DNA from 3 places in the Halomonas profundus genome. Region 1 is predicted to be linked to each of the others. Evidence: predicted binding sites of a transcription regulator. Region 1 holds the regulator's gene; each other region holds the start of a gene.
The links. The regulator PhoB, encoded in region 1, activates phosphate uptake and scavenging genes when phosphate is short. The targets are predictions, from matches to a motif close to TGTCATANNNNTGTCANA.
Positions count from the first base shown of each region.

Region 2: the regulator PhoB is predicted to act here: its motif matches at 1,850-1,867, upstream of LMS44_RS20405 (PhoX family protein).
Region 3: the regulator PhoB is predicted to act here: its motif matches at 1,568-1,585, upstream of phnD (phosphate/phosphite/phosphonate ABC transporter substrate-binding protein).

Region 1 is NZ_CP086344.1:5,158,097-5,161,377, reverse strand. It holds gene LMS44_RS23525 (chorismate--pyruvate lyase family protein) at 3-578, shown strand; gene ubiA (4-hydroxybenzoate octaprenyltransferase) at 614-1,504, shown strand; gene phoB (phosphate regulon transcriptional regulator PhoB) at 1,630-2,319, shown strand; gene phoR (phosphate regulon sensor histidine kinase PhoR) at 2,322-3,281, shown strand, end outside.
Region 2 is NZ_CP086344.1:4,477,679-4,480,959, forward strand. It holds gene LMS44_RS20405 (PhoX family protein) at 1-1,786, opposite strand, end outside; gene hemP (hemin uptake protein HemP) at 1,997-2,179, shown strand; gene LMS44_RS20415 (TonB-dependent receptor) at 2,299-3,281, shown strand, end outside.
Region 3 is NZ_CP086344.1:315,737-319,017, forward strand. It holds gene LMS44_RS01495 (EAL domain-containing protein) at 1-1,505, shown strand, start outside; gene phnD (phosphate/phosphite/phosphonate ABC transporter substrate-binding protein) at 1,620-2,585, shown strand; gene phnC (phosphonate ABC transporter ATP-binding protein) at 2,663-3,281, shown strand, end outside.

The sequences.
Region 1 (3,281 bases):
CGGTGACGGCTGCTGCTTTTCGGCAAACTCCTCTATTTTCCCGCTGGCGCCCGATTGATGCGGCGCGCCCGGCGATGAGTGCTTCCTGGTGGCAGTGGGTTGCCTCCACCGACTCGTTAACCGCCCACTTAATGGTCGCAGGTGGCGAGAAGCCGTTTCGAGTACGACTGTTGCGCCAGGGGGTTGGTTGGCCGCGCCAGGATGAGGCTCAGGCGCTGGGCATTGGTGCCAAGCGTTACGCCTGGCTGCGGGAAGTGGCGCTGTGCTTAGATGGAACGCCATGGGTGGTGGCGCGCTCGGTCGCCCCGCTTTCACAGGTAAAGGGCCAACGGCTAGAGTGCCTGGGCGAGCGCTCGCTAGGTAGTTGGCTATTTCGCCAGCCGGGTTTAGTGCGTGGGCCATTGGAAGTAACGACGCATTCCCCCCAGTTTGCTAGCGTCAACGGCATACAGGAAGGCTGTGCCTGGGGAAGGCGCTCTGTTTTTTATCACGGCTGTAAGCACGGCAGTCTGTCGTTATTAGTGCAAGAGTATTTTTTGACGGCGATGGCGGATGATCTTGGCCTGCCTTCGCGCTAGGCTAGCGCCTGCATCTTATTCTTCGTGAGGTAAGCATGGATCGTTCACTGTTGCGGCCGAAGGGATGGGCTCGCGTGGCAGATTTTTTACAGCTGATGCGCTTGAATCGGCCGATAGGCACATGGCTTTTGATGTGGCCGACGCTGTGGGCATTATGGGTGGCTGCGGAAGGTGTACCAGGGCGAAATGTGCTGCTGATTTTTGTGGCCGGCGTTTATGTGATGCGCGCTGCGGGCTGCGTGGTCAATGACTATGCGGATCGCCACTTCGATGGGCATGTGAAACGCACAAAACAACGTCCGCTAGCGACGGGCCGTATCAGCGAAACCGAAGCTCAACTGCTGTTTATCGCCCTGGTGGCCGCTGCGTTTATTCTGGTATTACTGACCAACTGGTTTACGGTGCTGCTCTCGCTGGGCGGGGTGCTGCTGGCGATTATTTATCCGTTTATGAAGCGCTATACCCACTTTCCTCAGGTGGTGCTGGGCGCGGCTTTTTCCTGGGCAATTCCGATGGCTTTTGGCGCCGTGCTCGGCCACGTGCCGCTGGAAGCATGGCTGCTATTCTGCGCTAATGTGTGCTGGACAGTGGCCTACGATACCCAGTACGCCATGGTCGATCGCGACGACGATTTAAAAATTGGCATTAAATCGACGGCCGTGCTGTTTGGAAATGCGGATCGTTTGATTATCGGCTTACTCCAGCTAGCCACCCTGGGGTTGCTGGCTTGGGTAGGCTGGTGGGTTGGTTTAGGTGGTTTCTTCTGGTTAGGGCTAGCGGCAATGGCAGCGACTTTTCTGCATCAGCAGCGCTTAATTCGCGACCAGGAGCGGGATGCCTGCTTCCAGGCGTTTCTCAATAATCACTGGTCGGGACTGCTGATTTTTGCCGGTATCGCGCTAAGTTGGTGGCCTGCGGCTGGCTGATCGCGGCGGTTGTCATGTAATTGTCATCAAGTCATGGTGTTATCGTCACTGACATGTCATTGATCTGTTTATCTTTGAACTGTTTTTCTTTGAACTAGTTTCTTTGAACACCGTGAGGCTCTGGTATGACCGCCAAGACCGTTCTGATTGTCGATGATGAGGCGTCGATTCGCGAGATGATCGCGGTAGCGCTGGAAATGGCTGACTATCGCGTGCTCGAAGCGGATAACGCCCAGGATGCTCATGCCATGGTGGTCGACCACCAACCCGATTTACTGCTGCTGGACTGGATGATGCCCGGCACTAGCGGTATTGAGCTGGCGAGACGCCTAAAACGTGAAGAAACCACCGCTGAAATCCCGATTATTATGCTCACCGCGAAAGGCGAAGAGGATAATAAAATTCAAGGGCTTGAAGCCGGTGCCGATGACTATATCACCAAGCCTTTTTCACCCCGGGAATTGGTGGCACGGCTAAAAGCGGTGCTGCGCCGTGCGACGCCACGTGGCGTTGAAGACCCGATTGAGATTAACGGCCTGCTGCTTGATCCGGTGAGCCACCGGGTAAGTGCCCACGGCAAAGCGCTGGAAATGGGCCCCACCGAGTACCGTTTGCTGCAGTTTTTTATGACTCACCAAGAGCGCGCTTACACACGTAGCCAGCTGCTTGACCAAGTGTGGGGCGGCAATGTTTACGTTGAAGAGCGCACGGTCGATGTGCATATCCGCCGCTTGCGTAAAGCGCTGGGCGACGTGCATCAAAACCTGATCCAAACGGTTCGGGGTACCGGTTACCGTTTCTCTGCACGGGTGTAAATGTGCGTTTATGGAGTCGTGAGCTGTGGCGAATAGCGTGGCTGGCCACGCTGGGCACTTGCTTGGGCTGGCTGTTGGGCTCGGCTGGGCTGGGGCTTGCAGCAGGGCTTGCGGGATGCTTGTTTTACCACTTACGACAGTTACGCGAACTCTATTTGTGGCTCACCCTCCACCCTAACGATGAACCGCCTGCCGCTCGCGGGATGTGGGGCGAGCTATTCGATCGTTTATACCGCTATCAAAAAAGTCAGCGCATCACCCAAAGCCGTCTGCGGGCTACTTTGGCACGTATTCAAGAGTCGTCTGAAGCAATGCGTGATAGCGTGGTCATGCTTGATCGCCACGGTGATTTGGAGTGGTGGAACAGCGCCGCCACCGCCATGCTGGGGCTACAAACCGTCCATGATCGTGGTCAACACATTACCAACCTGCTGCGCGACCCGGGCTTTATCAGCTATTTTAATTCGCGTAACTACAGTGAGCCGTTAACGCTCACCTCACCGATTGATGAACGGCGAATCCTGCAGTATCAAATTACCCTCTACGGTGACGACGAACGCTTAGTGATGGCTCGCGATATCACCCGCTTGCATCGTCTTGAGCAGATGCGGCGCGACTTTGTCGCCAACGTTTCCCATGAGTTACGTACGCCGCTGACCGTTCTCTCCGGCTATTTGGAAACCTACAGTGATATCTCCGACCAGCTTCCGCCGCGCTTGGGACGTAGTATTCAGCAAATGCAGGAACAGACCCAGCGGATGCAGAATCTGGTTAACGATTTATTGCTGCTCTCGCGTTTGGAAATTGACCAGGGCGGCCAAGATCATCATCCACTGTCACTCGAGCCTTTACTGCAAAGCGTTTGTGATGATGCGCTGGCCCTATCGCATCAACGTCATACCATCACCGTCGCCCTTGAGAGCGATGCCCGACTGTTAGGCAGTGAACAGGAGATTCGCAGC
Region 2 (3,281 bases), 680 kb from region 1:
TCCAGAGGATACCCTGACCGTCCTCTCGCTCGTCGAACCAGAGCCCATCGGGGCTGGCGAACTGATTCATTTCTGTCAGGCCCGAGTGATTATCGGCATCGTCAGCGGCCGCGCCAAACACAAACACTTCCCAAGTAAAGGCGTTGGGCAACCGGCTTTCGCGCCAGCGAATAATATGCCCTGCTTCGTTATTGGCGCGAGGGTTGGCGGCATTGGTGGGCGCTAAATCGTAACCAACACCTACTTGTTCCAGATGCTCACCGTCATTAGTGTAAGTTGGGGTTGTCTCTTCAGCGGTACGCTGAGTGTTATTGGTTAGGGTGAGATACACCTCGCCGGAGGCAGGATCGACGGAAGCCCACTCAGGGCGGTCCATTGGCGTGGCACCCAACAAATCCGCTGCATCGCAGGTGTTGATGATGATACCTGCCGCATCGTCGTCGGCTAGCCCCAACGCCGCCGCCAGCGTGCGGCCATCGCGCGTTTGAGCACTAGGCGTTAGCGGTAGCCACTCACCGCTGCCATCGGCATGGAAACGAGCCACATAGAGGGTGCCGTTATCCAAATATTTGTTGCCAATGGCAAGACGATCATACTCTTCCCCTGGACGGTTGGCATCGGCGGGATCCCAGGCAGCATCAGAAACATATTTATATACGTACTCGTTGCGGGAATCGTGCCCCGAGTAGTAAACCACTGGCTGACCGGCTTCCAGCTTGCCTAACCAACACCCTTCATGGCGGAAACGGCCAAGTGCCGTACGCTTAACCGCCAATGCATCACTATAGGGGTCGACCTCCACCTGGTAGCCGAACGTGCGTGCTTCGTTGCGATAATCATCTTCAGCACGCTCGCCGCGCGGGGTAATGTCGAAGCGAGCAAATTCGTCATTCTGTTCAGAGGCGTCTCCCGCCGAAGTATCCCAACCATAGCGGCTTTTAGCGGTGGGAATACCAATCCGCGCGTCGTCCTGGAAGCGTTCGCCATGATTAACGAACACATTGGGCCAGTTCTCTTCACAGGCAATATAGGTGCCCCAGGGCGTTACCCCGTTACCACAGTTATTGTTGGTACCACGGGTTTGGGTACCCTCAGGCGAAAAGCGCGTTTTGACGTAGTCACTGCCCGCCACTGGCCCGGAAAGTTCCATCACCGTCGCACTGGTGAGGCGACGGTTATAACGCGAACCCGGCACATGCGCCCATTGGCCACTGGCGTTCTTTTCGACCTCAACAAGGGTGACACCGTGAGCGTTGATCTCAGTGCGCGACTCAGCTGCTGGCCGCTGGCCCTCATCCGCATTAGTGGGGCCTCCTTGGGGCGCCCATAGCGCTGCTTGGTCGATATACTCATTGTTGAGCGCCAGCACAAAACGGCGCGAGGCGTTGTCGGTATCCAGGGCAAAACCGGCCATGCCGTCATGGTGCATGCCCACACTCTCCGCCTGACGCTCAGCGGTCATCGGCTGCTCGGGCTGCCAGGTAACATTTTGGTTCAGCGGCGTGCCCCACGGCACCAAGACTTGGGCCACATAACCTTCCGGCACCACCACGGCATCGGTGCGTGATCCTTGAACCGCCTCAAACGCCAGTGTCAGGGGTGTTTTTTGGCTGCTGCTTGAGGCAAGCGCTTGAGCAGCGCCACCAAAACTAAGCATCGAGGCAGCCGCCATGCTCAAACCACCGCGCATCACATCACGCCGGGATACATGGCGCGCCAATACTTCCGCGAAAGGTTGGTTGCCGCTGTGGTTAAACAGGCGATGATCTTCGATCTCTTTACTCATTTTGGTCTCCCCCTGATCGTTTGTAGGTCAACGATTGAACGTTAGGAGACACTAAAGAAGCTTAATGACAGCACGATGACGGAGCGCCTGCATTTAGATGAAGAAAGGTCGAATGCTAGTCACTTTTACTCCCCAAACCCTATTGAGGGATGTCTGCAACTCTGCTAAATTAACGCTAATAGTTATCATTAACACAGGAGTTGCTCTCTCATGCAGTTACCCGCTAAGGGCACTGGCCAGGGAGATACGTCGGCCTCGACGACCCGCGAGGTGGCCCACGAGGTGAATAGCAAAGAATTACTTGGCAACTCAGACCAGTTGGTTATCCACCATGAACAGCGCCGCTATGTGTTGCGCCGTACTAAAAGCGGCAAGTTAATTCTTAACGCCTAAAGCTCTTAATATTTCAGCCCCTGATTAATTTAAAGATTTATACGGCAAAGCCAGCCAGGTAGCCCATCGCACCCAGCCAGCGACCTCTTCCACTTATCCCTGTTGGAAATCTCTGGCTTATGAACCACACACGCGCTTTTGGTGGCCTCTTTTTAACGCTGCTTCCACTGTTAACCGCCCAAGCAGACGACGCCGAGCTTAACCCAGTGACGGTCACCGGCACCCGAGCACCTACGGACCTTTCACGGGCACCGCTGATTATCGATATTATTGATCGTGATGATGCTGTGCTGGCCACCGCCAGCCGGGTTGAAGACGTGCTTAGCCGCCAACCCGGCCTGCATGTGGCTGGCCAAGGGCGCCGAAATGGCCAAACCTTAAGTATGCGCGGTTTTGGCAGCAAAGGTGTTCTGGTACGTTTGGATGGCGTTCGTCAGGATATCTCCACCGGCCACATCGGTAACTTCTTTCTCGACCCTGGCTTGATTCAAGAAGTACAGATAGCACGCGGTGCGCTCTCCAGCTTGTACGGCAGCAATGCCATGGGCGGTGTCGTCAGCTTCACCAGTGTGAATGCCAACGACCTGCTTGCCCCCGGCGAAAATAGCGGCGTACGCCTTTCCATAGGCGGTGCGACGGCCAGCGACGAAATGCGGGGGAGCCTGACTGGCTTCGGCCGCCGCAATACCGCCAACGGCCAGGTGGATGGCCTGTTTTCAATCGGCCGCAGTGAATCCGGCGATATTCGCCGCGCGGGGGGCGATGAAGCCGAAGAGGATGCCGCCCTCAATAGCCTGCTGCTAAAAGGCGGTTGGGAGCCAAGCGACGACCAGCGGCTATTTATCAGCTGGCAGCACTACGACGAACGCGCCACCCAGCCCGCCAACCCACAGCAGCTTTCAACCGATGCCAGCAATCCGCTGCGCGATCGCGATGTGGAAAGCAACAACGTCCAGTTGGGCCACCGCTGGCAGCCCAGCGCTGCCACCGAAGTCACCTCGCAGCTTACCTTTAGCCAGCAGGATATCGACGAGCCCCAGGCCAACCGTACCCTAGAGCGGGCCGGTCTTCAGAGCGACGGCTTCCACACCATGGATCACGG
Region 3 (3,281 bases), 410 kb from region 1:
CGGGCCTGCTGTTTCTTAACGTTATGCCGTTGACGATCGTAGAGCGTGATTTTCGCGAAGGCTTAACGCTTGGCTTTATTCGTGACAGCGGCTTGCCCCCAGAGCGGGTGGTGATCGAGCTCACTGAACACGTGCCAATCCACGACTACGAGCTAATGCGCCAAGCGGTGGATCACTACCGCACCATGGGCTTCCAGGTGGCGCTGGATGACCTCGGTGCAGGTCACTCAAGCCTGCGCCACTGGTCGGAGCTGCGCCCGGATTTCGTTAAACTCGACCGACACTTTATCTCCGGCATTGACCAGGATCCTGCCAAGCGAGAGTTCCTGCGTTCGATTCTCGATGTGGCGCGTAGCCTGGACTGCCAAGTGATCGCCGAAGGGGTGGAGACCGCTGCTGAGCATCTTTGCTTGTGGGAACTCGACCGTGGGCTCGCACTACTACAAGGCTTCTATTTCGCCCGACCCAACCAGCAGCCGCCTTTAGAACTCAATCTGGTGCTGCCAGCGAGCACCCAATTAAAAAGCCCTGCGGGTCGCACCACGCGCTCGATTTTACGGGCTACCGATGCCATAACGACGGATTGCGCAGTGCCGTATATCTCCGAGCGATTTCGCCAACAACCCAGCTTGCGCTGCGTGGCCGTGCTGGAGAATGGTAAGCCCGTGGCGGTGGTGCGACGCAACTCGTTTTTAACTCTATTTACCAACCCCTATAGCCATTCGCTTTATGCCAAGCGCCGTGTGCTGGACGTTGCTGATGCACGCATGCTGGTGGCCGAAGCGGATACTCCGCTTGAGATTTTGAGTCAGAAGTTGACCGACAGCCGGGATATTGAGCAAGAGGACTTTGTCATCGTTAACGCTAACGGTGACTACCTGGGGATGGGCAATATCGTTGACCTTTTGCGTGAGATTACCGCGATTCAGGTGCGCCAAGCGCGGCATGCCAACCCGCTCACCGGCCTGCCGGGTAATATCCTGATCAATGAAACACTGGCGGCTTATTTGGCCTCCGGGCATGGGTTTGCTGCGGCCTATGTTGACTTGGATAACTTTAAAGCCTTCAACGATGCCTATGGCTACGCCCGAGGTGACCACATCATCATTTCGCTATCGCGGCTGCTGCAAGCACAGGTAGAGAATGCCGGGGGCTTTATTGGCCATATTGGCGGCGATGATTTTATGATGTTGCTGCCGCTTGAGCACTGGGAAAGTGTTTGCCAGCAAATTCTGCACTCATTCGAGGTGATGGCACCGGGCTTCTATGAAGAGGCTGACCGCCTTCAGGGCGGGATTCACATCGAAAACCGTCAAAATAGAATGACGTTTTTTCCCTTTGTGAGCGTCTCGATTGCGGTAAAACCCATCCATGATACGACTACCTGCCAATCGCTGGATATCGCAGGCGAGCTTTCTGAGCTGAAGCATCAGGCGAAAAAAATTCCCGGTAACAGCCTGTTTGTAGAGCGCCGCGGTCACGAGGCTTTTCAAGCTGTAGATTAACTGTTCTTCGCCAAAACGTCACGAAGTGGTCATATAAGTGCCCCATTTTTGTCATCTGGAGTCGTCAGGATGTTGTCATCTTTTAATAACTCTACAGAACGCTACAGGTGACCCATGCAGACATTATCCCTCTCCCGCACGTTAATCAGTGCCGCCGTTGCCAGTGCCTTCGCCTTGGCCGCGGTGAACGCCTCTGCGGATCTGTCTTCACGCTATGTGGATAACGATGGCGATATGGTCGCTGATGTTCCCAGCGATGAGTCTCAGTGGGTAGACCCGGATACTTTAGTGTTTGCCTACACGCCGGTTGAAGACCCCGCGGTTTACGCGGATGTCTGGTCTGACTTTCTGGATCACCTGAGCGAAGCTACGGGCAAAAAAGTCCAGTTCTTCCCGGTGCAGTCCAATGCTGCCCAGCAGGAAGCGCTGCGCGCTGGCCGTCTCCACGTAGCCGGTTTCAATACCGGTGGCGTCCCGGTCGCGGTTAACTGCGGTGGTTTCCGCCCTTTCGCCATGATGGCCGCGGAAGATGGCAGCTTTGGCTATGAGATGGAGATTATCACCTACCCAGGAAGCGGCATTGAAGCCGTTGAAGACTTGCAGGGTCGCCAACTAGCGTTTACCTCAGAGACTTCCAACTCTGGCTTCCGCGCCCCCTCTGCGCTGCTGCGCTCTGAGTACGGTATGGAAGCGGGGGAAGATTTTGAGACCGCTTTCTCTGGTTCTCACGACAACTCCATTCTCGGCGTGGTCAACGAAGATTACGACGCGGCGGCGATTGCTAACTCCGTAGGCAAACGGATGATTTCCCGCGGTGTGGTGAACGAAGGTGATTACGACATTATCTACACCTCACAAACCTTCCCCACCACCGCTTACGGGCTGGCGAATAACCTGAACCCGGAACTTGCCGAGAAGATTCAGGATGCGTTCTTCAGCTACGACTGGGAAGGCACTGCCCTAGAGTCAGAATTCGCTAACTCAGGTGAAGCACAGTTTATTCCGATTACTTATCAGGAAAACTGGGAAGTTATTCGCACCATCGCTGACGCCAACGGCGTGACCTACGACTGCGATTAATCTTTAAGCAGTACCCCAATACGATCGGCCAGGAGGGCAACCTTCTGGCCGAACCGCTATGTAGATGAGGCACTTCCATGTTGACACTCACCGGCGTTGGTAAACGTTACCCTACCGGGGATCGAGCGCTGACGGATATTGAACTCACGCTGCCAAAAGGCCAAGTGATGGCGCTGATTGGCCCATCTGGCGCGGGTAAAAGCACACTGATTCGCTGTGTGAACCGGCTGGTTGAGCCTACTCAGGGCAGCATTCGTCTGGACGGCACGGAACTGACGAAGCTCTCGGGACATAAGCTGCGTCATGCCCGCCGCTCCATGGGAATGATTTTTCAAGAGTATGCGTTAGTAGACCGCCTAACCGTGATGGAGAACGTGCTTTCAGGTCAGCTCGGTTATGTGGGATTTTGGCGCAGCTTCCTGCGCCGCTACCCGCAGGAGGCTGTGATTGAAGCCTTCCGTCTATTGGAGCGAGTGGGGTTGCCGCATGCCATCGATAAACGTGCCGATGCCCTGTCTGGCGGCCAGCGCCAGCGGGTGGGTATCGCCAGGGCGCTCCTGCAAAGTCCTAAGCTGTTGCTGGTGGATGAACCCACCGCCAGCCTTGACCCAAAAACTTCGCGCCAAATCATGCGTTTGATTCGTGAGCTGTGCGCAGAGCGCGAACTGGCGGCGATCATCAATATTCACGACGTAG